4 regions of the Streptomyces sp. WG5 genome follow, and region 1 is predicted to be linked to each of the others. Evidence: riboswitches for the same ligand, from Rfam matches in the RefSeq annotation. Region 1 holds a riboswitch; each other region holds the start of a gene.
The links. Region 1 has a riboswitch for cyclic di-AMP ahead of ACP4IX_RS31400 (M23 family metallopeptidase). Riboswitches for the same ligand answer to the same signal wherever they lie in the genome.
Positions count from the first base shown of each region.

Region 2: linked by a shared signal. The riboswitch ahead of ACP4IX_RS21110 (C40 family peptidase) and the one ahead of ACP4IX_RS31400 (M23 family metallopeptidase) in region 1 are both predicted to bind cyclic di-AMP.
Region 3: linked by a shared signal. The riboswitch ahead of ACP4IX_RS17985 (transglycosylase family protein) and the one ahead of ACP4IX_RS31400 (M23 family metallopeptidase) in region 1 are both predicted to bind cyclic di-AMP.
Region 4: linked by a shared signal. The riboswitch ahead of ACP4IX_RS20560 (transglycosylase SLT domain-containing protein) and the one ahead of ACP4IX_RS31400 (M23 family metallopeptidase) in region 1 are both predicted to bind cyclic di-AMP.

Region 1 is NZ_JBNGGC010000040.1:47,941-55,692, forward strand. It holds gene ACP4IX_RS31385 (dihydrofolate reductase family protein) at 5-1,135, shown strand; tRNA gene ACP4IX_RS31390 (tRNA-Met) at 1,214-1,287, shown strand; gene ACP4IX_RS31395 (PP2C family protein-serine/threonine phosphatase) at 1,489-2,679, shown strand; cyclic di-AMP (ydaO/yuaA leader) riboswitch at 2,923-3,080, shown strand; gene ACP4IX_RS31400 (M23 family metallopeptidase) at 3,092-4,129, shown strand; gene ACP4IX_RS31405 (aldo/keto reductase) at 4,372-5,316, shown strand; gene ACP4IX_RS31410 (PrsW family intramembrane metalloprotease) at 5,389-6,741, opposite strand; gene trmB (tRNA (guanosine(46)-N7)-methyltransferase TrmB) at 6,752-7,591, opposite strand.
Region 2 is NZ_JBNGGC010000019.1:71-7,822, reverse strand. It holds gene bioB (biotin synthase BioB) at 1-196, opposite strand, end outside; gene ACP4IX_RS21130 (8-amino-7-oxononanoate synthase) at 347-1,474, shown strand; gene ACP4IX_RS21125 (DUF397 domain-containing protein) at 1,517-1,747, opposite strand; gene ACP4IX_RS21120 (helix-turn-helix domain-containing protein) at 1,769-2,629, opposite strand; gene ACP4IX_RS21115 (ATP-binding protein) at 2,843-3,334, shown strand; gene ACP4IX_RS21110 (C40 family peptidase) at 3,560-4,033, opposite strand; cyclic di-AMP (ydaO/yuaA leader) riboswitch at 4,037-4,181, opposite strand; gene ACP4IX_RS21105 (hypothetical protein) at 4,553-4,723, opposite strand; gene ACP4IX_RS21100 (ABC transporter permease) at 4,733-5,734, opposite strand; gene ACP4IX_RS21095 (TetR/AcrR family transcriptional regulator) at 5,840-6,493, shown strand; gene ACP4IX_RS21090 (NAD-dependent epimerase/dehydratase family protein) at 6,651-7,685, opposite strand.
Region 3 is NZ_JBNGGC010000015.1:96,604-104,355, reverse strand. It holds gene ACP4IX_RS18000 (nucleoside triphosphate pyrophosphohydrolase) at 1-448, shown strand, start outside; gene ACP4IX_RS17995 (cytochrome P450 family protein) at 532-1,932, shown strand; gene ACP4IX_RS17990 (transglycosylase family protein) at 2,078-3,151, shown strand; cyclic di-AMP (ydaO/yuaA leader) riboswitch at 3,335-3,501, shown strand; gene ACP4IX_RS17985 (transglycosylase family protein) at 3,505-4,248, shown strand; gene eno (phosphopyruvate hydratase) at 4,554-5,834, shown strand; gene ACP4IX_RS17975 (FtsB family cell division protein) at 5,932-6,414, shown strand; gene ACP4IX_RS17970 (DUF501 domain-containing protein) at 6,464-7,006, shown strand; gene ACP4IX_RS17965 (exopolyphosphatase) at 7,003-7,752, shown strand, end outside.
Region 4 is NZ_JBNGGC010000018.1:80,715-88,466, forward strand. It holds gene ACP4IX_RS20555 (polyprenyl synthetase family protein) at 1-981, opposite strand, end outside; cyclic di-AMP (ydaO/yuaA leader) riboswitch at 1,671-1,838, shown strand; gene ACP4IX_RS20560 (transglycosylase SLT domain-containing protein) at 1,844-2,341, shown strand; gene ACP4IX_RS20565 (HAD family hydrolase) at 2,608-3,417, opposite strand; gene ACP4IX_RS20570 (GNAT family N-acetyltransferase) at 3,698-4,768, shown strand; gene ACP4IX_RS20575 (glycosyltransferase) at 4,797-6,263, shown strand; gene ACP4IX_RS20580 (polysaccharide deacetylase family protein) at 6,467-7,222, shown strand; gene ACP4IX_RS20585 (glycosyl hydrolase) at 7,240-7,752, opposite strand, start outside.

The DNA.
Region 1 (7,752 bases):
CCTGATGCCCCTCCCGTACGTCCTCCTCTCCGCCGCCGTCTCCCTCGACGGCTACCTGGACGACACCGGCCCCGACCGGCTCCTGCTCTCCTCCCCGGCCGACTTCGACCGGGTCGACGAGGTGCGGGCGTCCGTCGACGCGGTGCTGGTCGGGGCCGGCACGATCCGGGCGGACAATCCGCGGCTGCTGGTCAACTCGGCCGAGCGGCGGGCCGCCCGGGTCGCGGCGGGGAAGGCGGAGTACCCGCTCAAGGTGACGGTCAGCGCCACCGGGGACCTGGACCCGGCGGCGTCGTTCTGGCACACCGGTGGGGAGAAGGCGCTCCTGACCACGGACGAGGGCGCCCGGCGGGCCCGCGCCCTCGGTGTCGCCGCCGACGTCGTGCCGCTCGGGGCGGTACTCGACTGGCGGGCGGCGCTGGAGTACCTGCACGACCGGCGGGGTGTGCGGCGGCTGATGGTCGAGGGCGGAGGGACCGTGCACACCCAGCTGTTGCAGCAGGAACTCGTCGACGAACTGCAGCTCGCCCTCGCCCCGCTGATCGTCGGTGACCCGGACGCGCCCCGGCTCTTCGGGCCCGGCGCGTACCAGGGCGGGCGGCTGCGGCTGGTGGAGACGCGGCGCATCGAGGACGTGGTGCTGACGCGGTACCTGCCCACCGCACCCGGCACCGGCGACCGCGTGACCGCCGCCGACCGGCACTGGCTGGCGCTCACCTGCGAGCTGGCCGAGCTGTGCCCGCCGTCCGGGACGGCGTTCAGTGTCGGGGCGGTCGTGGTCGCCGCCGACGGGACGGAGCTGGCGCGCGGGCACTCGCGGGAGGGCGGCGATCCCGTCGTGCACGCCGAGGAGGCCGCGCTCGCGAAGGCGGACCCCGCCGACCCGCGGCTGGCGACCGCCACCGTGTACAGCAGCCTGGAACCGTGCGCCCGCCGCGCCTCCCGGCCCGCGCCCTGCGCCCGGCTCGTCCTCGACGCCGGGGTGCGCCGCGTGGTCACGGCCTGGCGGGAGCCGGACACCTTCGTACCGGGAGCCGACGGCAGCGGAGTGCTCGCGGCCGGGGGCGCCACCGTCGTCGTACTGCCGGAGTACGAGGAGCGGGCGAAGGCGCCGAACCGCCATCTGGAGGGGTAGCGGAGGGCAGCTGGGGGGGGTGGGGAGGTACGGATGTGCATTCCACCCCCGGGATGAAGTACAGTAAAGACACAACGACGCGGGGTGGAGCAGCTCGGTAGCTCGCTGGGCTCATAACCCAGAGGTCGCAGGTTCAAATCCTGTCCCCGCTACTGAAGACCGAAGGCCGGAATCCTTGAGGATTCCGGCCTTCGGTGCGTTCGCGTTCGCGTTCGCGACACACGCACCCGCTCCGTCACCCGGTCGGCCCTCACCGCTCGCCCCCCACCCCCGCTCCGGGAAACCTGGACGAAGGGACGGCAAGCGGCGCAGACGTGCGGGGTGGCGGGAGGCCAGTGGTGCGGCCAGGTGACGTGGACGACGAGGGGACGTACGCCAGAGCCGGCGGCCGACTCCCCGGCGACCCCGTGCCCGACCCCGGCGTCGGAGACGTCCCGGAGCCACCCCGGCCGGGCGCAGGCCCGCCGCGGGCGTGGCGGACCTCGTACGGGCGGGCCGTCGTACGCCTGCTGCCCGTACTGCTGATCGTCGTCGCCATCCTGTACGACCTCTTCACCCCGAGGTACTTCACCGCAGGCCCCCTCTACACGGCCGCGCCCCTGGTCGCCGCCCCGATCTACTCCCGGCGCGGCACGGCGCTCACCGGTGCCGCCGTGGTCGCCGCCGTCGTCGGGCTGCAGCTGAGCAAGGGCGTCATCCACTACGTCGACTCCCTCACCGAGCTGATCACCATCGCGACGGTCGCCGTGCTCGCCGTCCTCGTGAACGGCTTCGTCCGCCGCACCGGCGAGCGCCTCGTCTCCGTGCGCGAGATCGCCGAGGCCGCCCAGCGCGCCGTGCTGCCCGAGCCCGCCGAGCGGATCGGCGGCTTCGAGATCGCCGCCTGCTACGAGGCCGCGCAGGCCGACGCCTTCATCGGCGGCGACCTCTACGCCGTACAGGACAGCGCGCGCGGCATCCGGCTCATCGTCGGGGACGTGCGCGGCAAGGGCATGGGCGCGGTGGGCGCCGTCGCCGTCGTGATCGGCGCCTTCCGGGAGGCCGCCGAACAGGAGGCGACGCTGGAGGCGGTGGCGCAGCGGCTGGAGCGGGCGCTGGCCCGCGAGGGTTCCCGGCGGGACGGCCTGGACGCCTTCGAGGGATTCACCACCGCCGTGCTCGCCGAACTCCCCCACGGCGACGGGGTCGTCCGCATCGTCAACCGAGGCCACCCGCCGCCCCTGCTGCTGTACGCCGACGGCACCCTGCGCCCGCTGCCCGCCCGGGAGTCGGCGCTGCCGCTCGGCATGGGCGAGCTCGGCGTGTGGCCCGACCGTGCGGAGGAGGCCGACTTCCCCGGTGGGGCCACACTGCTGCTGTACACGGACGGAGTCTCGGAAGCCCGGGACGCCCAGGGCGAGTTCTACGACCCGCAGGCGCGGCTGGCCGGCCGCGTCTTCCGGCATCCGTCGGAGCTGCTCGGCACCCTCGCCGACGACGTGCGCCGGCACTCCGGGGGCGGCATGGCCGACGACATGGCACTGCTCGCCGTACGACGGCCCTGACCGATGTCACGGGACGTGACCGGCCGACCGCCCTCCGCATAACAACTGACACACCATCAGAAAGTTGTGACGCGAGGGGGAATACTGAGAGGGGGTCAACTCGCCCGGCTTTGGCCCTCCATGAGGCGTACGTCCCGGCCGGAATCGTTAATGATCAAGAGGAACCGCTTGGAATCCGAGCCTCGCGTCTATTAACGTTCGATAACGCAGCGCGGTCGTCCCAGCCGTCACAGAAGGCGGCTCCGTGCGCACGCGCCGAATCCCGCAAGGGAACCGGGGAACCACCACATTGGGGTGAATCGGGCGTACGACGCCGTGGAGACACGGCGGATATACGCGCGTAGGAGACCTTCCTGCTCCGAACCCGTCAGCTAACCCGGTAGGCGAGAAGGAAGGAAAGGAGTACGCCCACGTGGCGTCCAACCGGCCTGCCCCCGAGGCCCCGTTCGTGCCGAACCAGCACGACGCCGACACCTTCGGCTACGACGGCTACCGCGCCGAAGAGGGTCCCTGGGAGGAGTGGAATCCCACCGCGGAATCCATCCGTCCCGTACGCGGCCGGCACCGCGTCGCCAAGCAGCGCGGCGGACTCGCCCGCAGCTCCACCGTCCTCGGCGTCGGTGTCATAGCGGCCGTCGGCGCGGGTGGCATGGCCAGCGCGCAGACCGGCAAGCCGCCGGTGTCGATCTCCATGCCGGACCTGCCGAACGTCGGCTCGCTCATCTCCGACGACGAGGAGCCGGAACCCGAGGGCTCCGCCACCCCGCTCAGTGGCATCGGCGTCGCGGCCGGCACCGACACCGGCAGCGAGAGCACCGCCGACGCCGGTGAGACGCTGCGGGCCCGGATCATGGCGCAGGCCGAGCAGCAGCAGGCCCAGGTGGAGAGCAAGGCCGCCGCCGAAGCCGTCGCCGCGGCCGAGAAGAAGGCCGCGGAAGCCGCCGCCAAGGCGGAGAAGGAGGCCCAGGCCAAGGCCGCCGCCGCCAAGAAGAAGGCGGAGGCGGAAGCCGCGAAGAAGGCCGAGGCCGAACGGCTCGCGAAGCTGGCCAAGCAGTACACCCTGCCGACCTCGTCCTACACGATCTCCTCGAGCTTCGGTCAGGCCGGCGTCTACTGGTCCTCCGGTTACCACACCGGCCTGGACTTCGCCGCCCCCACGGGCACGCTGCTCAAGGCGGTCCACAGCGGCACCATCACGTCGGCCGGCTACGACGGGTCCTACGGCTACAAGACCGTGCTGACCCTCGAGGACGGAACCGAGATCTGGTACGCCCACCAGTCCTCCATCAGCGTCAGCGTCGGCCAGAAGGTCGCCACCGGCGACATCATCGGCCGCGTCGGAGCCACCGGCAACGTCACCGGCGCCCACCTCCACATGGAGGTCCACACGGCCGACGGCGCCGGTATCGACCCGATGGCGTGGCTGCAGAACAAGGGCCTCAACCCCTGAGCACCGGCCTCGCGCCGCTGACGAGCACCGGCCTCTCGCCGCTGAGGGCCGGGCTCGCGCCCCTGAGCACCGGCCTCTCGCCCCTGAGGGCCGGGCTCGTGCCTCGCGCTGCCCCGTCCATCTGATCCCCGCTGATCGCCGGCGGTCCTGACGGCAACCCCCCGACGTCAGGGCTGCCGGTTTGCGGGATCTTTGCGCCGCTGCCGGAATCACATCGTCCGGTGTGTTCGTTGACGCAGGACATGACTTCTCTGCGCAAGCTCGGCTCCTCCGACCTCGAGGTCTTCCCCCTCGCCCTCGGCGGCAACGTCCTCGGCTGGACCGCCGACCGCGACCGCTCCTTCGCCGTCCTGGACGCCTACACCGCGGCCGGCGGCAACTTCCTCGACACCGCCGACTCCTACTCGGCGTGGGTCGACGGCAACAGCGGCGGCGAGTCCGAAACGCTCATCGGCGAGTGGCTCGCCTCCCGCGGCAACCGCGGCGACGTCGTCCTCGCCACCAAGGTCAGCCAGCACCCCGAGTACCCGGGACTGACCGCCGCGAACATCAAGGCCGCCGCCGACGCCTCACTGCGCCGCCTGCGCACCGACCACATCGACCTCTACTACACCCACTTCGACAAGCCCGAGGTGCCGGTGGAGGAGATCATCGGCGCGCTCGACGAGCTGGTGAGGGCGGGCAAGGTCCGGCACATCGCCGCCTCCAACATCTCCGCGGAGCGGCTCGCGGAGTCCCTGGCCTTCTCCGACCGCGAGGGCCTCGCCCGCTACGTGGCCCTCCAGCCCCACTACAACCTGGTCTCGCGCGACACGTACGAGGGCGAGCTGCGCGACCTCGCCGAGCAGGCCGGCCTGGCCGCAGTGCCGTACTACGCCCTCGCGTCCGGCTTCCTCACGGGCAAGTACCGGCCCGGTGCGGACGTCGACAGTCCTCGGGCGGGCGGCGCCGCGAAGCACCTGGAGACCGGGCGCGGCCGGCGGGTCCTCACCGCCCTCGACGAGATCGCCGAGGCCCACGACGCTCCCGTCGCCACGGTCGCCCTGGCCTGGCTGGCCGCACAGCCGACGGTGGCCGCGCCGATCGCGTCCGCGCGCACGGTGGAGCAGCTGCCGGCACTGCTGGGGGTGGCGGAGCTGAGCCTGACGGAGGACGAGGTCGGGAAGCTCACGGAGGCATCGGCCTGAGGGCCGCTCGCGGCGGGCGGGCGGGCGGACCGAGCGGGCGGACCGGACGCGGTGCGCCGGGCGGCTGCGGGCTTACGGCCGGTAGGGGGCGTACGGGCTGGGCGGGGCGTAGGGGTTGTGCGGGGCGTATGCGCCCGGTGCGGGGTACGGTGCCGGGGCCACCGCGGGACGGCCGGGGCCGTACGGCCCGTACGAGTACGGCCAGGGCGGTACCGCCACCGGCACGGGCGGCGCGGTGGCCCGGGCCGCGTAGTCCAGCGCCGGTCGCGCCACGTCGCGCCGGTGCCACAGGGCGTCGAGCAGTTCCCGCTCCCGTACGGTGAAGTCGGCGCCCGCCGTGCCCCGCCGCCCCCGCTGCCGGAGCAACGCCAGCGAGGTCGCGTACGCCTCGTACCGCGCCACCGCCCGCGCCGCCTCCTTCCCGCCGTGCCGGTGTGCGTGCTGCCGGGCGATGCGCCGGGCGCGCATCGAGCCGAGCGCGTACGGTTCGGCCGGCCCCAGCCACCCGGCCGTGACGTACACCGGCAGTTCGGCCCGTACGGTGCCCAGTTCGCGCTGCCGGGTCCAGATCACCAGCCAGGTCACCAGGCCGAAGGAGGGCACCATGAACGCCGTGTACACGGCGAGGAAGCCGTACTCGCCGAACGAGGCCGAGCCGTTCCACAGGGCGTGCATGCCCATCGCGAGCAGCAGGCCGCACAGGGGGAGCAGGGCCCGGCGCAGGCGGTGACGGCCCGCCCGGAGCGCGGCGATGCCGAAGCCGATGCCGGTGAGCACGGTGAAGAGCGGGTGGGCGAACGGCGACATCACGATGCGGACGAAGAAGGTCGCCGCGGTGACGGACGTGAGGCCGCTGTCGCCGGTGAGCTGGTCGGTGCCGAAGGCGGTGCCGAGGTAGAGGATGTTCTCGGTGAAGGCGAAGCCGGTGGCGGTGACACCGGCGACGACCACGCCGTCGACGATGCCGGTGAAGTGGTGCCGGCGGAACAGGAAGACCAGCAGGACGGCGGCGGCCTTGGCGGACTCCTCGACGACCGGGGCTATGACCGTGGCGCCCAGGGTGTCCGCGCCGGCCGGGTCGGCGGTGGCCGTCGCTATCCATCTCGTCGCGAAGCTGTTCGCGACGATCGCTATCAGCGCCGCCGCGCAGGCACCCCAGGCGAAGCAGAACAGCAGGTTCCGCCAGGGCCCGGGATCGACCCGGTCCAGCCAGCGGAACACGGCCACGAGCAGCGGCACGGGCAGCACCGCGAGACCCAGCCCCACCAGGAACCCCTGCGTACCGGTCTGTTCGCGCACCAGGGCCAGGATCACCAGGCCGGCCAGCACGAGCAGCGCGACCAGTGCGCCGTGCCGGACCCAGGTCCGCTGCCACCAGTGCGGATGCGTGTGCGGACGCGTCGGGTACGGAGGACTGGTGGCCACGGCATGGACCCTAACCGGTGGGGGGCTGCTCCTTGTGCTGTACGCGGTGGAAGAGCAAGTCGTTCACCACATGCCCCTTGTCCAGTCCCTGGCCCTCGAAACGGGTCAGCGGGCGGTGGGCGGGGCGCGGCGCGAATCCGCCGCCCGGCACGCTGTTCTCGAAGTCGGGGTGTGCGGTGAGGACCTCGAGCATCTGCTCCGCGTACGGCTCCCAGTCGGTGGCGCAGTGCACGAAGGCGCCCGGCGCGAGCCGGGTCGCGGCCAGGGTCAGGAACTCCGGCTGGATCAGGCGCCGCTTGTGGTGCCGCTTCTTGGGCCAGGGGTCGGGGAAGTAGACGCGCAGCCCGGCGAGGGAGTCGGGGGCGAGCATCTCGCGCAGGAGGATGATCGCGTCGCCGTTGGCCACCCGGACGTTGGCCAGTCCGTCCCGTTCCGCGAGACCGAGCAGGTTGCCCTGGCCGGGGGTGTGGACGTCCACGGCGAGGATGTTGGTGTCCTGGTCGGCGGCGGCCATCTGGGCGGTGGCCTCGCCCATGCCGAAGCCGATCTCCAGGACGACGGGGCGGGAGTTCCCGAACAGCTCGCCGAGGTCGATGACCCGCTGCCCGTCGATGTCCAGCCCCCACACGGGCCACAGCCGCTGCAGCGCGTCCGCCTGCCCGGCGGTCACCCGGCTCCGGCGGGGCTGGAAACTCCGGATCCGCCGCTCGAAGTGCGAACCGGCGGGATCGGCCTTCGGCCCGTCGGGAAACCGGGGCTCACCCTTGGTACGGGTGTGCCGGACGGAGACGCCGGTGTGCGGTGCGGCGGGCTGGGGGGCGGCTTCGGGGGCACGGTGGAAGTCAGACACAGTGCCTCAATTTTACGGCCACCGGTCCGCGTCGCTGCGGGCAGTCGTGGCGCCTCCCGTACCTGAACGGCCCGGGAGGTACCCGCAGGGGCGGCACGGGGTGGTGGAGGCTGCCCCCGCTCGAGCTGCCCGCCCCCGCGCCGGGCGACGGAACAGACCCC
Region 2 (7,752 bases), on a different contig from region 1:
GGCACAGGCCCGACTTCAGGTTGACGAGATAGTTGAGTTTCACCCGTCGGCCGAACCAGTGACGGCGCACCTTGCCGGCCGCGGCCACCACATCGAGCAGGTCGTCGTCGGAAGTGGCGAGGACGGCGAGCGCCTCCTCGCGGGTCGGCGACTCGCGCCGAACCCCCTTGTCCACCAGCGTGTTCAGCAGGTCCATGAGAGCCGATCCTGTCCTAAGGGGCCACCCGGGGCCAAGGAGACTTCGCACAACAGTGACAGATCACCGTGTGGGTATCGCCACACCTCGCGGGGGCGGCGGGACCGCTAATGTCTGTCCACTGCCTACAAAACACCGGAGGACCGACCCATGGCGTTCGGCTGGATCGACGAGCAGGCCGAGGTGCGCCGCCGAGCCGGACTCGAACGGGTTCTGCGCCCCCGTCCGGCGGGCTCGCCGCTGCTGGACCTGGCGAGCAACGACTACCTCGGACTGGCCCGGCACCCGGAGGTCACCGAGGGCGCGGCGCGGGCCGCGCGGACGTGGGGGGCCGGCTCGACCGGGTCCCGGCTGGTGACCGGCACCACCGAACTGCACACCGAACTCGAACGCGAACTGGCCGCCTTCTGCGGTTTCGAGGCCGCGCTCGTCTTCTCCTCCGGCTACGCGGCCAACCTCGCCGCGGTCACCGCGCTGGCGCCGCACGGCTCCCTCGTCGTCTCCGACGCGGGCAACCACGCCTCGCTGATCGACGGCTGCCGGCTGGCCCGCGGCACGACCCAGGTGGTGGCGCACGCCGCCCCGGACGCCGTACGCAAGGCGCTGGCGACGCACGGCGGCCCCTGCGTCGTCGTCTCCGACACGGTCTTCTCCGTCGACGGCGACGCCGCGCCGCTCGCCGCGCTCGCCGGTGCGTGCCGCGAGCACGGCGCCGGACTGGTCGTCGACGACGCCCACGGCCTCGGCGTCCTCGGCGAGGGCGGCCGGGGCGCCCCGCACGCGGCGGGACTCGCGGGCGCCGACGACGTCGTCGTGACGGTGACACTGTCCAAGTCGCTCGGCAGCCAGGGCGGGGCCGTGCTCGGCCCCGCGCGGGTGATCGAGCACCTGGTCAACGCGGCCCGGACGTTCATCTTCGACACCGGCCTCGCACCCGCGGCGGTGGGCGCGGCGCTGGCGGCGCTCACCCTGCTGCGCCGCGAGCCCGAACGGGCGGCGCGGGCACGCGCGGTGGCGGCCGCACTGCACGCACGTCTGACGGCCCTGGGGCTGTCTGCGGTACGCCCCGACGCCGCGGTCGTCTCGGTGCGCGCCCCCTCCCCGGAGGGGGCCGTACGGTGGGCGGCCGACTGTCGTACGGCCGGCCTGTCCGTGGGCTGCTTCCGCCCTCCTTCCGTACCTGACGGCGTCTCACGGCTCAGGCTGACCGCTCGTGCGGACCTCTCCGGGGAACAGATCGAACGCGCTGTGCGGGTGATCGGCGAAACGCGGCCATGAGTCGGCGTGACACGGCCGTGCGTCGTCCGATGCCCGGCCGGATCAGCGGCGGTGGATCCCGGCCGTGAACGACGCCCAGCTCCCGGGGGAGAAGAGCACCGCGGGCCCGGCCGGGTCCTTGGAGTCGCGCACGGCGAGCAGTCCGGCCCAGGGGCCGGACGACGGCCGTGCCGTCTCCACGCAGTTGTTCGCCCCGGTGCTGTAGCTGCTGCGCAGCCACCGCACGCCGGGCAGATCGGTACTGGACGGGATGTTCCGGGGGAGTTCGGACACGGAGTCTGTCATGGTGCCTCCTTACGCGCCTGCCGCTGTCGCGGCGATGAAGTCCAACGAGTCCTCGGGCGAAAGGGCATGGATCAGAAGGGTGTTGAAGGCCTCGGTGTAGGCCTCTAGGTCTTCTTTCCGTTCGAGGTGCAGGCTACTCGTCAAGTGGTCGAGAACAACCACGTCCAGATCAGAAGTGCTCGAAAAGGAGAAGATTACGAAAGGCCCGGTGACGCCGATGTGCGCCCCGGCGGCGAAGGGCAGGACCTGGAGCCGGACATGGGGAAGGCGCGCGGCATCGACCAGTCGCGCCAGCTGACGGGACATCACTCCGGGCCCGCCCACCTCCCGGCGCAGCACCGACTCGTCCAGGACCGCGCTCAGCTCCAGTGGCGGCTGCGCCCGCAGGATGTCCTGCCGGGCCAGTCGCACCTCCACCAGGGTGTCCAGCCGCTCCTCCGGGAGCCCGTCCACCGCGGCGCGCGTCACCGCGCGGGCGTACTCCGGCGTCTGCAGCAGACCGGGGACCACGGTGGTCTCCAGGGTGCGCATCGCGCTCGCCTGGGACTCCAGGCTGATGAAGTCGCGGTAGGTCGGCGGCAGCACCCCTCGGTAGGCGTGCCACCAGTGGTTCCGGCCGCCCGCGTCGTCGGAGCCCGCCAGCATCACCAGCAGCTCCCGCAGCTGGTCGTCGGCCACGCCGTAGGCGTCCAGCAGTAACCGCACGTCGGCCGGTTTCGCCCCGCTCGTCCCGGTCTCGATCCGGCTGACCTTCGACTGGTGCCAGCCCACCAGCCGGGCCGCCTCGCCGCTGGTGATACCCGCCGACGTGCGCTGGGCGCGCAGTTCCGCGCCCAGCTTCCGGCGGCGCACCACGGGGCCGTGCTGCATGGGGCCACTCCTCTACTCCTTATGAGCCGCCCGAATACGCTCTGCCGTCGCAGAGTTCACCGCATCGAGCGACAGATATATGCAGATCTTGGGGGATCGCCGCCCTTCCGGGCCTGGTGGTGGCAGTCTGGCGGCGAAGCACCAGTCCGGGACCGTACTCGAACCATCCGCTCCGTGTCCGGCTGCGGTCCCGTGGGAAAGGGACGAGTCGCCATGGCAGACCATCTGGAAGCATCCGTCACTCTGCCGAGCGATCCCGCCTCGGTGGCCGCCGCGCGTACCTATGTGGTCGGCACGCTGGCGGAGTGGGGCCTGCCGGCGGACACCGATGTGTCCGAAACCGTCCGGCTCATCGTCTCCGAGCTGACGACCAACGCGGTCCAGCACACGCTCGGACAGTCACCCACCTTCACGGTGGACCTCGTGCTCGACCGCGACGAGCGACTGCACATCGGCGTCACCGACAGCCATCCGGGGTATCCCAAGCGTCTGCCCGCCGCCGTGCAGCAGGACAACGGCCGCGGCATGGTGATCATCCGCTGGCTGACGGCGGAGTGCGGCGGCAAGCTGAGGGTGCAGCGCACGCGCGAGGGCGGCAAGACCGTCTTCATCGAACTGCCCTGGACGCCGCCGAGCAGTCCGGTGCCGCCCGAGCCGGCCACGGCCGTGGGGCGGGTCGCGGGACGGCAGGAGCCCGAACGGTGAGGCGCCGACAGCGCTCGCCGCGCGTCCGTTCCGCGTGCGGCGTCGAGGACGGTCCCGAACCACCGCACGTGCACGTGCGGGAGCGCGGGGAGTGCGGGGGACGCCGACCGCCCCGTCGAGGTCCCGGTCCGTTGAGGCGGGGACCCGCCGAGGCCGTGGGCCGGCCCGAGCGGGGACCCGCCGAGGGTGACAGGAGCACCTGCCCTTCCGGGTGAGGAACGGATGTCAATTGACCCGGCCGTACCAGACGCTGCCGGTCCAGATCTTCTGCAGACGCACCACGTCCCCGGTCTTCGGGGCGTGCCAGATCCTGCCCTTCCCGGCGTAGATGCCGACGTGGTAGACGCTGCTGCCCGAGTGGAAGAAGACGAGGTCGCCGACCTTGCGGTTCTTGGCGGAAATATGACGGGTCTTGTTGTACTGCTGAGCCGCGGTGCGCGGCAGCTTCTTGCCGGCCTTCTTGAACGAATACAGGGTCAGTCCGGAGCAGTCGAACCTGCGTGGTCCGACGGCGCCCCATTTGTACGGTGAACCCTTCTTGGAGGCCGCGATCTTGAGGGCCTTCGCCGCATAGGTCGCCGCGGCCGCCTCGGAGGCGGCACCGGGGACCACGACGGATCCGCCGATCGCGGCGAGGGTGAGGGCCGAGGCCGTACCGGCACGGGCCATCAGCGACGGGACACGATTGAGCGCAGACATGCGCAACCCTTCGTCAGCCGCCTGTGAAGGATGACCTGTCGGATTCGGGCTGGCGAAGTTGCCCGGCCGCACGAGTGCGGCTTCACCCCAAGGGCTGCTCGGCCCGGCACCTCTCTCGCGGAGATGACCGTTCCGGCGACCCGTCGTGCTCGGGTCCTCCACTCCTGCCGATCCACTCCTGTCGACCGGTCGTCCGGGCGGCGGCAGGACTCGGCGTCCGCCCGGACCGCCCCGCCGCTGCGGCGAGGGCTTGTCGTCAGTCACGGATCTTGTCTCGCCCAGGGGGAGAATCCCAACGGAACGTGCCCTTTGTGTTGTTACACGCCACTCACCCGTGCGGGTGGACGCCTCCGCGTTCGAGTCACCCCCCGGTGTGGTGGCGAGCCCGGGACCAGCGGCGCAGCGGCTCGTTCCGCCGTGTGGGCAGCAGGGGTTGCGCAACTTCGGCCGGTCGGAAATCGAGGGTGTTCCTACGCCGAAAGGGGGTACGCCGTTTGGTCCGTTTCGGCCCCCGGCGCGTCAACTGCCGGAACGCGGCCGACGGCTGACGCGCGCCGTCCGCCGTTCACCGTCCAGCACGCGCAGCGCCCGCACCAGGATGCCGGCGCACTCCGGCCCCGGCGCACCGGTGCGCACGGCGGCCGGTCCGGGGGCCCGTACCGTGGCGGGGTCCGCGGTCCGGTCGCTCACGGCCGGGGCTCAGGCGGCCGGGGCCGGGGTCCGGTCGGGTGCCGGTGAGGCGCCGGGTGCGCGCTGTCGCAGTACGCCGCCGAGCAGGACCGCGCCCAGGCCCAGCAGGGACCACCACGTGAGCGTGAGCGCGGGGCCGGTGGCCGCGGCGCCCTCGAAGAAGGACACCGAGCGCAGGAGCGAGCCGCCCGCGCCCGGCGGCAGCCACTGGCCGATCGCGCCGGCCGGCCGGGGCAGCATCTCCGGCGCCGAGGACGCGCCGGAGAAGGGGTTGCCCAGCAGCATGATCACGGCCGCGCCCAGCCCGATACCCGCGCGCCCGAGCAGCGCCCCGAGCCCGGCGACGCCCGCGCCGGCGGCCAGGGTCGACAGCCCGAACGCGCCGGCCACGGCCCACCAGTCACCGGTGACCACCCCGAGCCAGCTGTGCGCGACCACCGCCGCGGCCACGCCTGTCGACGCGGCGGCGCCGGCCACCGCGACGGCCGCTCGCACGCCGCGCCACCCCAGCAAGGTCACCACGGCGCCGGTCGCGATCCCGGCCAGTGCGAGTGGCAGTACGCTCGCGCCCAGGGCCGCGCCGCGCGGATCCGCCTCGGGAGCGGGCACCACATCGACCACCTGGACCGGGGTCCCCGTGGCGGAGGCCTGCCCGGTCACCGCCTGTCGCAGCAGCTGGGCCACGGACGGGCCGGCCGCGGACGCCGTGAGCAGCTTCGTGCCCCGGTCGCCGGCGACCACCGCGCCGTACACGGTCCGGTCCTCGACGGCGTCGCGGGCCGCGGCCTCGTCGGCGTAGCGGTGGATCTCGAAGGCGCCCTCGCGCTGGGCGAGCCGCTGTTCCACCTGGGTGATCGCGGCGGGCGGTCCCGCCACGCCGAGCGGCAGATCGCGGGCGGACGTACGGGCGGCCGGCCAGGCGAAGGCGCACAGTGCCAGGGCCACCAGCACGGGAAGCAGGACGACGACGGCGGCCACACGGCGGCCGTGAGGAGCGGAGGGGCCGGACATGAGTGACTCCTCTGAGAGAAGGATCGTTCGTTTTAGAACTGCCTCCACGGTGCGGCGGCCTCGGGTGCCTTGTCAAGAAGGAATGTTCGTTTTACGTTGGACACCATGGCCCGCGTATCCCAGGAACACCTCGACGCCCGCCGCCGGCAGATCCTCGACGGCGCCGCGCTGTGCTTCGCCCGCAACGGCTTCCATGCCACGTCGATGCAGGACGTGCTGAAAGAGGTCGACCTCTCGGCGGGGGCCGTCTACCGCTACTTCAGCGGCAAGGAGGAGCTGATCGAGGCCATCGTCACCGAGGTTCTGGGCGCCATCCGCGACGTGTACGAACGTGCCGCGCGGGAGAGCCCGCCGCCCATGCCCGACGAACTCATCGCCCGCACCCTGGCGCACATGGCACGGGAGCGGCCGGCGGTGACGGACAGCGGCGAGTGGCTGTTCCCGCGGCTGATGATCCAGGCCTGGTCCGAGACGCTGCGCAACGACGCGCTGTCCGCCCTCCTGGGCGAAGGGTTCGCCAAGGCGACGGCCGCCTGGGCGAAGGTCGTGGTCCGCTACCAGGAAACCGGCATGATGCGCGACGACGTCGACCCGGACGCCGTGGCCCGGACGCTGATGGCCACGGTGCAGGGGTTCGGGGCCCAGTACGCGCTGTTCGGCAGCTTCTCGCCGGAGGCTCTTCAGGCCGGGGTGCGGGGGCTGTTGAGTATGCGTCAGGCCGCCGACGGCCCCGGTGACCAGCCGGGCGGATCCGGATGACGTGACCGGCCGCGACGCCGCTCGCCGGGCTGAGGAGCCGTCGGCAGAACGTGTCCCTCCCCTCGGCGGACCGGCGAGAAAGCGCCGTGACGCCGACGGGCACGAGGAGGGGCGGCCCACCCAGGCCGCCCCTGTACCGTGCCCAGCCCCGCCGTGCTCAGCCCTGCCGCGCCGCCGCCCAGGCGTCCTCCGCCGCGTAGTCGAAGAGGTCGCCGTACGCCCGGAACATCTTCGGGTACGCCTCCCGCCAGTCCCGTCCGGCCAGCCGCTCCGCGATGAAGGCGACCGTGTCCGGCAGGGTCTCGGCGTACCGGACCACCGGCCGGTAGCCCAACTCCCGCTCGGCCGCGGACATGTCGCACACGACCGGCGCGGGAACGGACCACGGCGTGTCTCCCACACCGTCCGCGGGCGGCGGCCCGTCCACCAGTACGTCCTCCGTCTCGACGCCCATCACCGCGTCGATCGCCTCCGCGATCTCCGCCACCGTCGGCGCGTCCGGGTCGACGGCGTTCAGGACGCGCGTACCCGGCCGCGGGGCGGCCAGCCGGACCAGCTCCGCGATGGTGTGCACGCTCGCAGGGTGGAAGCGGCTCGCACCGCCGTAGGCGAGGACGCGCCGGCGCCTGCCGTCGAGGTTGCGCTTGACGAAGTACAGCTCACGCGGCGTCCTGCAGTACGGCCCGTGGACCGCGCCCGCGCGCAGCAGAGTGACCGGCAACCGGTCGCCGGCCGCGAGGAGCTCCCGCTCCAACGCCACCTTGCGGGTGGGGTACGAGGTGTCGCCCGGCCGGACGGTGCGCTGCTCCTCCGTGAGCGGCACCGGGTATTCGGGGAAGCCGCCGGGTTCGTCCTGGGTGTCGAAGTTGCGGCCCTTGCCGTCCTCGTAGACCGACATGCTGGAGATCACCACGGCCGAGCCGACCCGTCCGGCGAGCGAGACCAGTTGCCGCGCGTGCCGGTCTCCGAAGGCCACCATGTCCACCAGGACGTCACAGCCGTCGCCGACCGCCGCCGACAGGGCGGTGTCGTCCTCCCGGTCGGCCCGGACCACCCGCACGTCCCCGGGCCAGTCCCCGTCCCGCTCGCCGCCGCGCGAGACGGCCGTCACCTCCCAGCCGTCCCGGGCCAGTGCCCCCACGGCCACCCGTCCGATCTGCCCCGACGCTCCGACCACCACAGCACGTGTCATGAGGCGACCGTAGGCGCGGGCCCGGGCGGGGGGGGGGGGGGGGGGTGTGGGGGGGGGGGGGAAACAA
Region 3 (7,752 bases), on a different contig from region 1:
GGGCGACGTACTCCTCCAGGTCGTCTTCCACGCCCGCATCGCCGAGGACGACCCCGACGCCCCGTTCTCCATCGACGACGTGGCCGGCACCATCGTCGCCAAACTGATCCACCGCCACCCGCACGTCTTCGGTGACGAGACGGCCTCCACCCCCGAGGAGGTCAGGGAGCACTGGCTGCGCACCAAGGCGGCCGAGAAGCAGCGCACCTCGGTCACCGAGGGCGTCCCGCTCGGCCAGCCCGGCCTCGCCCTCGCGGCCAAGCTCGCCTCCCGCGTCCGCACCGCGGGCCTCCCGGTCCCCCTCCCCTCCGGCGAGGGCATCGGCTACGAACTCCTCGCCCTGGCCGCACGCGCCGAGGCCGGCGGCACGGACCCCGAGGCGGCACTGAGAGCCGCGGCACGGGTGTACCGGGACGCGATCCGGGCGGCGGAGGCCGCCGGGGACTGAGACCGAGGCCGGGTCCCCAGGGCCCGCGGCCGAAGGCACACCGGCGCCCGGAGGACCTCCGGCCCCCCGGATACGGTCAAGGGGTGACCGACCACCCCACGCCCGACCACCCCACGCCCGACCACCCCACGCCCGACCACCCCACGCCCGACCGCCCCACGTCGGGCCACTCCACGCCGGGCCGTCCCACGCCCGACGGCCCCACCCCCGAGCTCTTCACCTGGGAGTTCGCCGGCAACCCCTACCCCGCCTACGCCTGGCTGCGCGAGCACGCCCCCGTGCACCGCACCCGGCTGCCCAGCGGAGTGGAGGCCTGGCTGGTCACCCGGTACGCCGACGCCAAGCAGGCCCTCGCCGACCCGCGGCTGTCCAAGAACCCGGCGCACCACGACGAGCCCGCGCACGCCAAGGGCAAGACCGGCATTCCGGGGGAGCGGAAAGCCGAGCTCATGACCCATCTGCTGAACATCGACCCGCCGGACCACACCCGGCTGCGGCGGCTGGTCAGCAAGGCGTTCACGCCCCGCAGGGTCGCCGAGTTCGCGCCCCGGGTGCAGGAGCTCGCCGACGGCCTCATCGACCGGTTCGCCGGCACGGGGTCCGCCGACCTGATCCACGAGTTCGCCTTCCCGCTGCCCATCTACGCCATCTGCGACCTGCTCGGCGTACCCCGCGAGGACCAGGACGACTTCCGGGAGTGGGCGGGCATGATGATCCGCCACGGTGGTGGGCCACGGGGCGGGGTCGCCCGGTCGGTGAAGAAGATGCGGGGCTATCTCGCCGACCTCATCCACCGCAAGCGCGCGGCGCTGCCGGCCGAGCCCGGCCCCGGCGAGGACCTCATCTCCGGGCTCATCCGCGCCTCCGACCACGGCGAGCACCTCACCGAGAACGAGGCCGCGGCGATGGCCTTCATCCTGCTCTTCGCCGGTTTCGAGACCACCGTCAACCTGGTGGGCAACGGAGTGCACGCCCTGCTCACCCACCCCGAACAGCGGGCCCGCCTGCAGACGTCCCTCGCCGCGGGCGAGCGCGCCCTGCTGGAGACGGGTGTCGAGGAACTCCTGCGGTACGACGGCCCCGTGGAGCTGGCCACCTGGCGCTTCGCCACCCGGGCGCTGACCATCGGCGGGCAGGAGATCGCGGCCGGCGACCCCGTCCTCGTGGTCCTCGCCGCCGCCGACCGGGACCCGGAGCGGTTCACGGACCCGGACACCCTGGACCTCTCCCGCCGGGACAGCCAGCACCTCGGGTACGGCCACGGCATCCACTACTGCCTCGGCGCCCCGCTCGCCCGGCTGGAGGGGCAGACCGCGATCGGCACGCTCCTCACCCGCCTCCCGGACCTGCGCCTCGCCGCCGACCCGGCCGAACTGCGCTGGCGCGGCGGACTCATCATGCGGGGTTTGCGTACCTTGCCCGTCTCGTTCACGCCGGTCGCGTCGTCGTCGGCCGACGACGGTCCGCCGTCGACGCAAAGGTGACACGCGCTCAAATCTGTGATCTTCACGTGATCTGCGCGGCATGAACTTGTGACAAGCGATCATCTGCCTATACGTTCACGAATCAGCGTGGCGCCCCGAGCATCACCCGTCGCGCGGTCCCCGTCGTCTCGTGAAAGGTCGTCGCATGCTCTCCGGGAACGGTCGTCACCGCCGCCCCCGCCAGGCTCCCGCCCTGGTCGTCGCCGCCGGAGTGACCGGCTCCGCCATCGCGATCCCGCTCCTCGGCGCCACCGGCGCCCACGCGGCCGACGGGGCGAGCTGGGACCGGGTCGCCGAGTGCGAGACCGGCGGCGCCTGGAGCCAGAACAGCGGCAACGGGTACTACGGCGGCCTGCAGCTGTCCCAGGACGCCTGGGAGCAGTACGGCGGCCTGGAGTACGCGCCGAGCGCCGACCAGGCCAGTCGCTCCCAGCAGGTGAGAGTCGCCGAGAAGATACACGCGGACCAGGGCATCGCCGCCTGGCCGACGTGCGGTCTGCTCGCGGGCCTGGGCGACGACTCGGCGTCCGCCGGCGGTGGTTCGGGCGCGGCGGGTGACGGCTCGTCGGAGGGATCGGTCGCCTCGGAAGAGCCGTCGGGCCTCCCCGGTCTCTCCGGGGCGTCCGGCTCGACCGGATCGTCGGGCACGTCCGGCTCGACGGAGCCGGCGGAGCCCACGTCCGAGGCGTCCCCTTCGTCTCCTTCCTCTCCCTCCTCCCCTTCCTCGTCCTCCTCGCCCTCCGCTGACCCCTCGTCGGACAGCGGGGACGATTCGACCAAGTCCGACACGTCCTCCGGATCCGAGTCCACGGAGAGCGGTGAACCGCAGAACACCGGCGTTTCCCCCACGACCTCCCCGGAGGGTGGCGAAGCGGACAGGCCGGGGCAGAGTGAAGGCTCTTCGGCCCTCACCGACACGGAGGAGTCCGGCGCGGGCCGGCACCGGGGCGGCAGCGCCGACGAGGGGGCGGTGGACGGCCGTACGGCCGAGTCGTCGGGGCGTCACGCCTCGCGCGGTGAGGGCGAGGCGCGCCAGGCCGTGGACGGCTCGTACACCGTGCGTTCCGGCGACAGCCTCTGGGGCATCGCCGACTCCCTCGACCTGGACGGCGGCTGGCATTCGCTCTACGCCGGCAACAAGGAGGTCGTCGGTGCCGACCCCGACCACATCCTGCCCGGTCAGACGCTCACGGTCACGGGCGAATCGGGCGAAAAGTAGGGGGAGTTCGCGTCACGGTTAGAGGCTGTATGCCCGTTTTGGATCTCGTGAGAGATAGGTCTCAGAAGCCGTGATCGTCTTTGTAAATCCGCGGAGCGCGTGACTACGGTCATGACCGCCCGTCATCGCGGGCCCCGGCTGCCGCAACGCCGAATCCTGCCAGCGGCCGTCCGGGAACAGTCGTCGCGTCGAGCGCCGAAGGCAGGAGCGGGGGACCCAAGGTAAGTGCCGCACCGGGCAGTTGAGCCGGAGCGGCTAGGGGTGGAGCCGAGTTCCGCGAGGAACCCGGCCGGGCAACTCAACCGGCCCGAACCCGACAGCTCACCTCGCAGGCGTCGGTGAGGGGATCAACCATGCTGTTTTCCGGCAAGGGCAAGCACCGTCGCCCGTCCAAGGCCACCCGTGTCATCGCCGTCGCCGGCGTCACCGGTGCCGCCGTCGCCGCCCCGCTGATGGCGGCCGGCAACGCCTCCGCCGCCACCGCGTCCGAGTGGGACGCCGTCGCCCAGTGCGAGTCCGGCGGCAACTGGTCCATCAACACCGGCAACGGCTACTACGGCGGTCTGCAGTTCTCCGCCTCCACCTGGGCCGGCTACGGCGGTACGCAGTACGCCGCGACCGCGGACCAGGCCAGCAAGGCGCAGCAGATCGAGATCGCCGAGAAGGTGCTCGCGGGCCAGGGCAAGGGCGCCTGGCCGGTCTGCGGCACCGGCCTGTCGAGCGCCGCGTACACCGGCGGCGGCTCCGGTGAGAGCCAGGACAGCGGCTCCTCCCAGAACTCCGGCTCCTCCGAGAGCTCCGGCAGCTCCGGGAGCGCGCAGAGCCAGGGCAGCGGCTCCGGTGCCGACCGCTCCTCCGAGCAGAAGGCCTCCCGCTCCGCCGAGCGTCCGGCCGCCGAGAAGACCGTCACCACCCCGACCGGCAAGAAGGTCGAGAAGGGCGACGGCGAGTACAAGGTGGTCAAGGGCGACACCCTCAGCTCGATCGCCGAGGAGCACGACGTCGAGGGCGGCTGGGCGAAGCTGTTCGAGCGGAACGACGACATCGTCGACGACGCCGACCTGATCTACCCGGGCCAGCAGCTGCACCTGAAGTAGGCAGCGGCCCCCTTGCTCCCGCTCCGGCGCGTGTTCCCCCGTACGCGCCGGGGCGGGATTTTCACGCCCTCACCCCGTACCCCGTTCCTGCCCTGGTCCCGGCTCCGTTCCCGCCCCCGAATCGGGCCGGGTTTCCGGAAACGTCTTTGTTCCGTTCGGAAACAATTTACTCTCGGTTCTGTCCAGCGGGTGGGCGATCGGCTGGCCGATCGCCCGGAGCCGGTTAGGCTCGGTCCCGCAGAGCCGCTGCGGTCCTGTGGACCCGCGCGTCACACCGAAGCGTCACATTGAAGAAGGAGATGCTCGTGCCGTCCATCGACGTCGTCGTAGCCCGGGAAATCCTGGACTCCCGAGGCAACCCCACGGTCGAGGTCGAGGTCGGCCTCGACGACGGCAGCACGGGTCGTGCCGCCGTTCCGTCCGGCGCCTCCACCGGCGCCTTCGAGGCCATCGAACTCCGTGACGGCGACTCCAACCGTTACCTGGGCAAGGGCGTCGAGAAGGCCGTCCTGGCCGTCATCGAGCAGATCGGCCCGGAGCTCGTCGGCTACGACGCCACCGAGCAGCGCCTGATCGACCAGGCGATGTTCGACCTGGACGCCACCGACAACAAGGGCTCGCTCGGCGCCAACGCCATCCTCGGCGTCTCGCTCGCCGTCGCCCACGCCGCCTCCGAGGCCAGCGACCTGCCGCTCTTCCGCTACCTGGGCGGCCCCAACGCGCACCTGCTGCCGGTGCCGATGATGAACATCCTGAACGGCGGCTCGCACGCCGACTCCAACGTGGACATCCAGGAGTTCATGATCGCCCCGATCGGCGCGGAGTCCTTCTCCGAGGCCCTGCGCTGGGGCGCCGAGGTCTACCACACCCTGAAGAAGGTCCTGAAGAGCAAGGGCCTGGCCACCGGCCTCGGCGACGAGGGCGGCTTCGCCCCCAACCTCGGCTCCAACCGCGAGGCCCTCGACCTCATCCTCGAGGCCATCAAGGAAGCCGGCTACACCCCCGGCGAGCAGATCGCCCTCGCCCTCGACGTCGCCGCGTCCGAGTTCTACAAGGACGGCTCCTACACCTTCGAGGGCAAGGAGCGCACGGCCGCCGAGATGACCGAGTACTACGCCGAGCTGGTCGAGGCGTACCCGCTGGTCTCCATCGAGGACCCGCTGTTCGAGGACGACTGGGACGGCTGGAAGATCCTCACCGGCAAGCTCGGCGACAAGGTCCAGATCGTCGGCGACGACCTGTTCGTCACCAACCCGGAGCGCCTCGCCCGCGGCATCGAGGAGAGCGCCGCCAACGCCCTGCTGGTCAAGGTCAACCAGATCGGTTCGCTGACCGAGACCCTGGACGCCGTCGAGCTGGCCCAGCGCAACGGCTTCAAGTGCATGATGTCCCACCGCTCCGGCGAGACCGAGGACGTCACCATCGCCGACCTGGCCGTCGCCACCAACTGCGGCCAGATCAAGACCGGCGCCCCGGCCCGCTCCGAGCGCGTCGCCAAGTACAACCAGCTGCTGCGCATCGAGGAGATCCTCGACGACGCCGCGGTGTACGCCGGCCGCAGCGCGTTCCCGCGCTTCAAGGGCTGACCGCGGCCCCGAGAGGCAGCGTCGTACGTACGTCCCCGTACCCGGTCCCGTACCGTGTGCGGGGACGTACGCGTGTGCACGGGAGGCGGAGACCAGGATGGCCGTGAAGGACCGGGACCGTTTCTCCACCGCGACCAGGATCCGGATCATCGGGGAACAGACCGCGGCCCGGGTCTACCGCTCGCAGACCAAGCGCCAGGCCCGTCGCTCCCGGCTGACCGGCCGGGCCGCGCTGCTCGCGATGGTGCTCTGCTCGCTCGTCGTGGCGCTCGCCTACCCGATACGGCAGTACGTCGCCCAGCGCGCCGAGATCGCCGATCTGCGGCGGGAGCAGCAGGAGACCCGGGACCGGGTCGAGGACCTGCGCGACCTCAAGGCACGCTGGGAGGACGACGCCTACGCCGAGCAGCAGATCCGGCTTCGGCTGCACTACGTGATGCCGGGGGAGACCGGATTCGTCGTCATCGACCCGGACGCGGCCAGGAAGGCCCGCGCCGAGGCCGGTGCCGCCGACCGCCCCTGGTACCGGAACGTATGGGACGGGGTCGACAAGGCCGACACCGCCGCCCGCCGGCAGTGAACCGACAGCGCCGGCAGTGACTCAACAGGAAGACCAGCAGAAGACAGCCATGCAGACTCCCCCGCCGACCACCCCGCGCACCGAGCCCACCGACGCGGACGTCGAGGCCTTCGAGCAGCAGCTCGGACGCCCCCCGCGCGGCCTGCGCGCCATCGCGCACCGCTGCCCCTGCGGACAGCCGGACGTCGTGGAGACGGCGCCGCGGCTGCCCGACGGCACTCCCTTCCCCACGCTGTACTACCTGACGTGCCCCAAGGCGGCCTCCGCCATCGGCACGCTGGAGGCGAACGGCGTGATGAAGGAGATGACCGAGCGCCTCGCCGCCGACCCGGAGCTGGCCGGCGCCTACCGGGCCGCGCACGAGGACTACATCCGGCGCCGCGACGAGATCGAGGAGCTGACCGGCTTCCCGAGCGCGGGCGGCATGCCGGACCGGGTCAAGTGCCTGCACGTGCTGGTCGCCCACTCGCTGGCGGCCGGCCCCGGCGTCAACCCGCTGGGCGACGAGGCGATCGCGATGCTGCCCGAGTGGTGGCGCAAGGGGCCGTGCGTGTCCCTTCCGGCTCTCACGGACGAGGAGGACGGCAAGTGACCCGTGTCGCCGCCATCGACTGCGGTACGAACTCCATCCGGCTGCTGGTCGCCGACGCCGACCCCGGGACCGGTGAGCTGACCGACCTGGACCGCCGCATGACCATCGTGCGGCTCGGCCAGGGCGTCGACCGCACCGGGCGGCTGGCCCCCGAGGCGCTGGAGCGGACCTTCGCCGCCTGCCGCGAGTACGCCGGGATCATCGAGGCGCACGCCGTGGAGCGGTTGCGCTTCGTGGCCACCTCGGCCTCCCGGGACGCGGAGAACCGGGACGACTTCGTGCACGGGGTGCTGGACATCCTCGGCGTGGAGCCCGAGGTCATCTCGGGCGACCAGGAGGCCGAGTTCTCCTTCACCGGCGCCACCAAGGAGCTGGCGGGCCGCGACCACCTCGAAAAGCCCTACCTGGTCGTCGACATCGGCGGCGGCTCGACCGAGTTCGTGGTCGGCGACGACCACGTGCGCGCGGCCCGCTCCGTGGACGTCGGCTGCGTGCGGATGACCGAGCGGCACCTGGTGCGCGACGGGGCCGTGACCGACCCGCCCACCGCCGAGCAGGTCGCGGCGATGCGGGCCGACATCGAAGCCGCCCTGGACCTCGCCGAGGAGACGGTGCCGCTGCGCGAGGCGCGCACGCTGGTGGGGCTGGCCGGTTCGGTGACGACCGTCTCCGCGATCGCCCAGGAGCTGCCCGCGTACGACTCGGCCGCCATCCACCACTCCCGGATCTCCCGCGCGCGCGTCCGG
Region 4 (7,752 bases), on a different contig from region 1:
CAGCTCCACCAGCGCGGCCTTCGCCTCGCACTCCCTGAGCGGGGCCAGCGCCGCCCGGGCGTCCTTGGCGTACCGCACCGTGTCGCGTCGCGCCTGCTCCAGCGCGGGGTGGGCGCGCAGCAGCCGCAGCGCCTCCGCGTGCCGCGCGTCGTCGCTCAGGTCGGAGCCCAGCAGCTCGCACAGGGCGATGTCGTCGGCCAGCCCCAGTCGGGCCGCCCGCTCGCGCAGCCGCAGCACCGGAAGGGTCGGGATGCCCTCGCGCAGGTCGGTGCCGGGCGTCTTCCCCGATTCCTGGGAGTCGGAGGCGATGTCCAGGACGTCGTCCGCGAGCTGGAAGGCGACGCCGAGCCGTTCGCCGTACTGGGTCAGCACGTCCACGACCGTTTCGTCGGCGCCGGACATCATCGCGCCGAACCGGCAGGAGACCGCCACCAGCGATCCCGTCTTGCCGCCCAGCACGTCCAGGTAGTGGTCGACGGGGTCCCGGCCGTCCTGCGGCCCCGCCGTCTCCAGGATCTGTCCGGTGACGAGCCGCTCGAACGCCAGTGCCTGCACGCGGACCGCCTCGGGCCCGAGGTCGGCGAGGATCTGGGAGGCGCGGGCGAACAGGAAGTCGCCGGTGAGGACCGCGACCGAGTTGCCCCAGCGGGTGTTGGCGCTGGCCACACCACGCCGCACGGCGGCCTCGTCCATCACGTCGTCGTGGTAGAGGGTGGCGAGGTGGGTCAGCTCCACGACGACGGCCGAGGGCACGATCCCGGGGGCATAGGGGTCGCCGAACTGGGCCGAGAGCATGACCAGCAGTGGCCGGAATCGTTTGCCGCCGGCCCGCACGAGATGCTGGGCGGCCTCCGTGATGAACGGAACCTCGCTCTTGGTTGCCTCAAGCAACCCTTCCTCGACAGCAACCAATCCGGCCTGGACATCGGCTTCCAGAGCCTGGTCCCGCACGCTCAGCCCGAACGGCCCGACGACGGTCACGAGGGGTCTCCTGTCTGCTGGTGTCTACTGGCGATTACCTGGTTTGTCGATAGGTCGCTGCCACCACTCGAGCCAGCGTATCCGGTCACCTTTCGATCACCGCTAGCGCCCACCGTTACAGGCCGGTCGGTATCGGATCATGAACAGTATGTTTTTGATCAGGCGATATGAGCAGACATTGATCGACATCGCCAGGGCCAGAACCCGCCACTGAAGATCACATCATCCCTCCCAACGGCTCGCACTCCGGATACGTCACCCACTCGGCTCTCCCTGCCCCCACCCCCGAACGGATGCCCCCGGGACACACGGAAACACCGATCAGGGCGGGGTCGCACACCGGGTGCGCGCGACAGCGGGCCCGCTCGGCCGTCGGTCAACACCCGAAGCTCTCCGCCCTACGGGCAATTGACCCACAGTTGATCCCAATGCCCGATTTGCCACACTTGTCGATGCGGGTGAGTTGACTCACTCCTCCACACCCCCGGGCAACCATGCCGCCGGCTGTGCCCTCCCTTTGTGCCGCAAGGCAATTGGCCCTTGGTGGCCGCAAAGGATCAAGTACCTCAAACCCCCCAGATCAAGGTCAACAGGCGCGTTGGGTGATTCCTGCACTTGTTTCGGACATGTGCTCTCGCATACGTTCCCGGCCTGTCGGGCGGACGCCGAATCCTGCCACCGCCCGGACGCACAGTCATCCGCCAACACACTCGCAGGCAGGAGCGGGGGACCCAGGTAAGTCGCCGCACCGGTCACCACCGGAGCGGCTCGGGGTGAAGCCGTGTCCGTCAGGACCCGGCCGGGCACCTCCCCGCCCGAACCCGACAGCTCACCTCGCAGGCGTAAGGAGAGGGACTCACACATGTCTGCCAACGGTCAGAACCGTCACGCCCGGACCAGCCGCCTCGCCCGCAAGCTCGCCGTGGCCGGCACCGGCGCCGCCGTGCTCGCCCTGCCGCTCCTCGGCGCCACCGGCGCGTCCGCGGCCACCCCGGCCACCCCGGCCGCCGCGACCGCCACCACCGCGGCGACGACCTACCCGGACAACCTCGACGGCTGGATCCGGGAGTCGCTCGACATCATGGCCCAGCACGGCATCCCCGGGTCGTACGAGGGCATCCACCGCAACATCATGCGGGAGTCGTCCGGCAACCCGTTCGCCATCAACAACTGGGACATCAACGCCATCAACGGCACCCCGTCCAAGGGGCTGCTCCAGGTGATCGCGCCCACCTTCGAGGCGTACCACGTGCCCGGCACCTCCTGGGACCCGTACGACCCGGTCGCCAACATCACCGCGGCCTGCAACTACGCGGCCGACCGGTACGGCTCGATGGACAACGTCTTCGGCGCGTACTGACAGGCACTGGCACAGAGGCCCGAGGCCTGAGGCCCGATCCACTGAGCCGCTGAGCCACTGACCACTGAGCCACTGAGCCACTGAGCCACTGGCAAGGAGGCTCCGGCCGAGGACTCCGACAGGAAGTCCTCGGCCAGGGGCCCCAGCCAAGGCCGACTCCAGCCACGAGGCTCCGGCCGAGGCAGCTCCTCGGCCGAGGGGGCTCCGGTCAGAAGGCTCTCCGGTCAGGAGGCCCCGATGAGGTCGATCCGGCCGAGGGGCTCCGCTCAGGACGCTCCGAAGACCCGCTCGAGGACGACGGCCACGCCGTCGTCCTCGTTCGTCGTGGTGACCTCGTCGGCCACCGCCTTGAGTTCGGGGTGGGCGCCGGCCATGGCGACACCGTGTGCCGCCCAGTCGAACATGGGGATGTCGTTGGGCATGTCCCCGAAGGCGATCGTCCGCCGTCGGCTCACCCCCAGCCGCTCGGCGGCCAGTGCCAGGCCGGTCGCCTTGGTGATGCCGCACGGCTGGAGCTCGACCGTTCCCGGCCCCGACATGGTGACCGTGGCGAGGGAGCCCACCACCGCGCGCGCCGTCGCCGCCAACTCGTCGTCGGACAGGTCGGGGTGGCGCAGCAACACCTTGCTGATCGGCGTGGACCACAGTTCGTCGCGCCGCTCGACCCGCACCGCGGGCAGCGTCGGGTGGGGCATCAGGTACCCGGGCTCGATGAGCGTGAGGCCGTCGACGCCGTCCTGGTCGACCGCGGCGTGCACCTGCCCCACCTCGGCCTCGATCTTGCCGAGTGCGGTCTCGGCCAGTTCCCGGTCCAGCGTGACCGACCACAGCATCCGGTTGGCGCCGGCGTCGTACACCTGCGCACCCTGTCCGCACACCGCGAGTCCCGTGCAGCCGAGGCGGTCGAGCAGGGACCGCACCCGGGGCGCCGGCCGCCCCGTCACCACCAGATGCCGCGCACCGGCCCCCGCCGCCCGCGCCAGCGCGGCCAGCGACCGGTCGGAGACGGTGTCGTCGCCGCGGAGCAGCGTGCCGTCGAGGTCGGTGGCGACGAGTGAATATGCGGTGCGGTCCATGATCAGAGAATACGGACACCGCACCTGTCCGACTCACCCGCGATCGCATCCGAGCGAGGACGCGCGAGTACGGCACGAGTCCGCACGAGTACGGCCTACAGGCGCACGAGGACGCACGAACCTGTCCGAAACCTGGCACATCATCGACTAAAGCCGGTTAAAGGCCTGTGCACCGGTTGGCAACAACATGGTCCGCTACCTACCGGCCCGGGGCCCCCGGAGGTACCTTCCTGTTGTCCAGGGGGAACTTGATCGGGGGGTCGGGTTGAACAGCGGACGTGTGCGTGTGCTCAGGCCGGAGGAGCTGGGCGAGGGGGAGCGGGAACACTGGCGGGAGCTGCGCGCCAAGTCGACGGCGCTGCGCAACCCGTTCATGGAACCGGAGTTCACCGACGTCGTGGGCCGGGTACGGCCGCGGGCGCGGGTGGCGGTGGTGTACGACGGCGGGGAGGCGTCCGGTTTCCTGCCGCACGAGCGCGGGCCGCTGGGACAGGGCCGGGCGATCGGGCTCGGGGTGTCGGACTGCCAGGGCGCGGTCCTGCGCCAGGACCTCGCCCTGAACACCCGCGAACTGCTGCGGGCCTGCTCCCTGTCGAGCTTCGCCTTCGACAACCTGGAGGCGAACCAGGAGCTGTTCGTGCCGTACGCCGCCGAGGAGCTCACCACCTACGTCATCGACGTCGAGCGGGGGTACGAGGCGTACGAGGACGTACTGCGCGACCGGTCACCGAAGTTCCTCAAGACCACCCTCGCCAAGGAGCGCAGGCTCGGCCGCCAGGTCGGTGACGTGCGCTTCGTGTTCGACGAGCGTGACCCGGCCGCGTTGCGCACGCTCATGGAGTGGAAGTCGGCGCAGTACCGCAGGACGGGGCGCCGCGACCGGTTCGCACAGGAGTGGATCAGCCGGCTCGTGGCACGGCTGGCGGAGACCCGGGCGCCGGAGTGCACCGGCACGCTGTCCGTGCTCTACGCCGACCGACGGCCGGTCGCCGCCCACTTCGGACTGCGCTCGGCGACGGTGCTGGCCTGCTGGTTCCCGGCGTACGACCCGGACTTCGCGAAGTACTCGCCGGGGCTGATCCTGCATCTGCGGATGGCCGAGGCGGCCGCCGCCGAGGGCATCGGCATGCTCGACATGGGGCGGGGCCCGGCGGAGTACAAGGACTCGCTGAAGACCGGTGAACTGCCCGTGTACGAGGGAGCGGCGACACGTCCGGGAGCGGGCGCCGCGCTGCACTGGCTCGGCCGCGAGCCGGCCCGCCGCGCGCACGGCTTCGTGCGCGACCGGCCCCGGCTGGCGTCGCTGGCGGTCAGGACGTTGAGGGGCGCGGCCCGGCTTCGCCGGTCATGACGGAGGGCATCTACGAGGGGGTGGGCGCATGGCCGGTGTGCGGCGTGCGCGGCAGGGGACACGACGGGAGATAGAGGGGTTCCTCGGCATCGGGCCGGTGCAGGTCGCCGAGCTGGACATCGGAGCCGACGCCTCCGGGGGAGGGGAGGGCGTCGAGGGGGCTGCTCGTACCGAGGAGGCTCCTGGCGTCGAGGGGGCTGCTCAAGCCGAGAGGGCGCCTGGCGTCCGGTCGGCTGCCGGCTCCGCGGCGGCGGAGCTGAGACCGGGGCCGGGCAGCGCGCCGGTCACGTCCGGCGCGGTGTTCGTCCTGGTCAGGAGGGCGGGGCGGCCCATCGGTACAGTGCTCGGGCAGGTTCCCGAGGGCGCGGATCCCGAGGAGGTGCTGGCCGGGCTCGCCCGGAAGCTGCCGGGCGGGGAGCCTCCCGAGCCGTTGCCCCGGCCGCCGTCCGCCAGTGTCGTGGTCGCCACCCGGGAACGGGCGGACCAGCTCGCCCGCGCGCTGGACTCGCTGCTCGCGCAGGACCACCCGGACTTCGAGATCGTCGTCGTCGACAACGCGCCCGTGACCGGGGAGACCCGTGAGCTGGTCGAGCGGAAGTACGGCGAGCGGGTGCGGTACGTGTGCGAACCGGTCCCCGGACTCGCGATCGCGCACAACCGGGGGCTCGCGGCCGTACGGAGCGAGGTGATCGCGTTCACCGACGACGACGTGGTCGCCGACCCGCACTGGCTCACCGAACTGACCGCTCCGTTCGCCGCCGACCCGCGCCTGGGCTGCACCACCGGGCTGATCCTGCCCGCGCGGCTGCGCACCCCCGCCCAGGTGCTGCTGGAGAGCCACGGCGGTTTCGCGAAGGGCTTCACCCCGCGGACGTACGACCCGGCGGACCCGCCCGCCGACGAGCCGCTCTTCCCGTTCACCGCGGGCCGGTTCGGCTCGGGCGCCAACATGGCCTTCCGTACGGCGGTGCTGCGGGCGGTCGGCGGCTTCGACCCGGCGACCGGCGCGGGCACACCCGCGCGGGGAGGCGACGACCTCTACGGATTCGTCCGCGTCCTCGCCGAGGGGCAGCGGCTGCGCTACACCCCGAGCGCGCTGGTCTGGCACCACCACCGGGAGACCTGGCGGGACCTGGAGACCCAGGCGTACGGCTACGGCGCGGGCCTCACCGCGTACCTCACGGCGATCCTGGTGAACCGTCCGTCGCTGCTGCCGGCCTTCCTCGCCCGGGTGCCGGGCGGGCTGGCGCACGCGCGGGGGCTGACCGCCGTACGCGCCACCGCCGACGGTGCCGCCACCGACGGCGACGCAACCGACGGCGACGCAACCGACGGCACGGGACCGGTGGCGGACGTGCCGGGCGGCCACGACTCCCGTACGCATCCCTGGCCTCGGCGCCTGTCCCGGTTGCAGCGTCAGGGCATGCTCTACGGTCCCGTCGGCTATCTGCGGGCCCGCCGCGCCCTGCGCACGGTCGCACTGGAGGCGCGATGAGCGAGGCGGAGGCTCCGGGAGCGACCGGCGCCCGGGAAGGGGCCCGAGAGGTGGCCGGGGAGGAGGCCCCGGCAGCGGGCGGGGCCCGGGAGAAGACCCCGGCAGCAGGCGGGGCCCGGGAGAAGACCCCGGCGACGGGCGGGGCCTGGGAGGGGGCCCCGGCAGCGGGCGGGCACATACCCGTCTTCCTCTACCACGCCGTGATGGACGATCCGCCCTCGTGGATCGCCGAGTTCACCGTCAGCCCGAGGCAGTTCGCCGCCCACCTGGACGCGATCGCCGACAGCGGCATGACGCCGGTCACGATCAGCGCGCTCGCCGACCATCTCGCAGGCCGGGCGCCCCTGCCGAGCCGGCCCGTTCTGCTCACCTTCGACGACGGCTTCGCCGACCTGCCCGGTCCCACGGCCGAGGCGCTGGCCGAGCGCGCGTTGCCCGCCACCGCCTACCTCACCACCGGGGCCATCGCCCCGGGCGGGCGCAGTCTGCTGCCGCCCGCCCCGATGATGACCCTGGACGCGGCGGCGGAGCTGGAACGTTTCGGCATGGAGATCGGCAGCCACACCGTCACCCACGCCCAGCTCGACACGCTCTCCGCCAAGGCCCTGGCGTACGAACTGCGCACGTCCAAGGCGGTGCTGGAGGACACCCTCGGGCACCCGGTCCGTCACCTCGCCTACCCGCACGGCTACAACAGCGCGAAGGTGCGGTCGTTGTCGGCCCGCGCCGGGTACGAGACGGCGACCGCCGTGCGGCACGCGCTCAGCTCGGACCGCGACGAGCGGTACCGCATCGCCCGGCTCATCGTGCGGCGCAGCCACACGGTCGCCGACGTCGAGGCGTGGCTGGCGGGAGGGGGCGCCCGGATCGCCCCCTACCGCGACGGGCCGAAGACGGTCGCGTGGCGGTGGTACCGGCGGGGGCGTGCCCTGGTCCGGGGCCCCGAGTTCGCCGGGTAGCCGGCAGGGCGCTCCCGTCACTCGCGTGGCTGGTTGAGGTGCGGGTCGCCGGCCACCTCGCGCAGGCTGGCCCACGCCCGGTCGCCCGCCACGGCCAGGTTGCAGTGCGGTCCCGGGTCCCGGTAGTTCCACTGGAGGGCGGCCTTGACGCCCTCCAGCTCCTTGAGCACCCCGGGCACCTGCGCGTACCAGTCCGCCTGCCGGTCCGGCCGCTTCGGGTCGGAGGCGCTGCCGAACTCCGAGAGCATCAGGGGCTTGTCGTCGGAGAGGTTGGCGCGGATCCAGTCGTGGGTGGCGTGCTGTGTCTGGGCGAAGCTGAGCCAGTCCGTCTTGTGGCAGAGGTAGTAGTTGTACTGGTTGTAGCCGATCCAGTCGACGTACTCGTCCCCCGGGTACATCTTCCCGAACAGGTCCGCGTGGTCCAGGTAGCCGGTGATGATCCAGGTCCACACGACGTTGTCGACGCCCAGCTCCCGGAACCGGTCGTGGATGTGCCGGTAGGCCCGTACGTAGTCGGCCGGGGAGCCGTT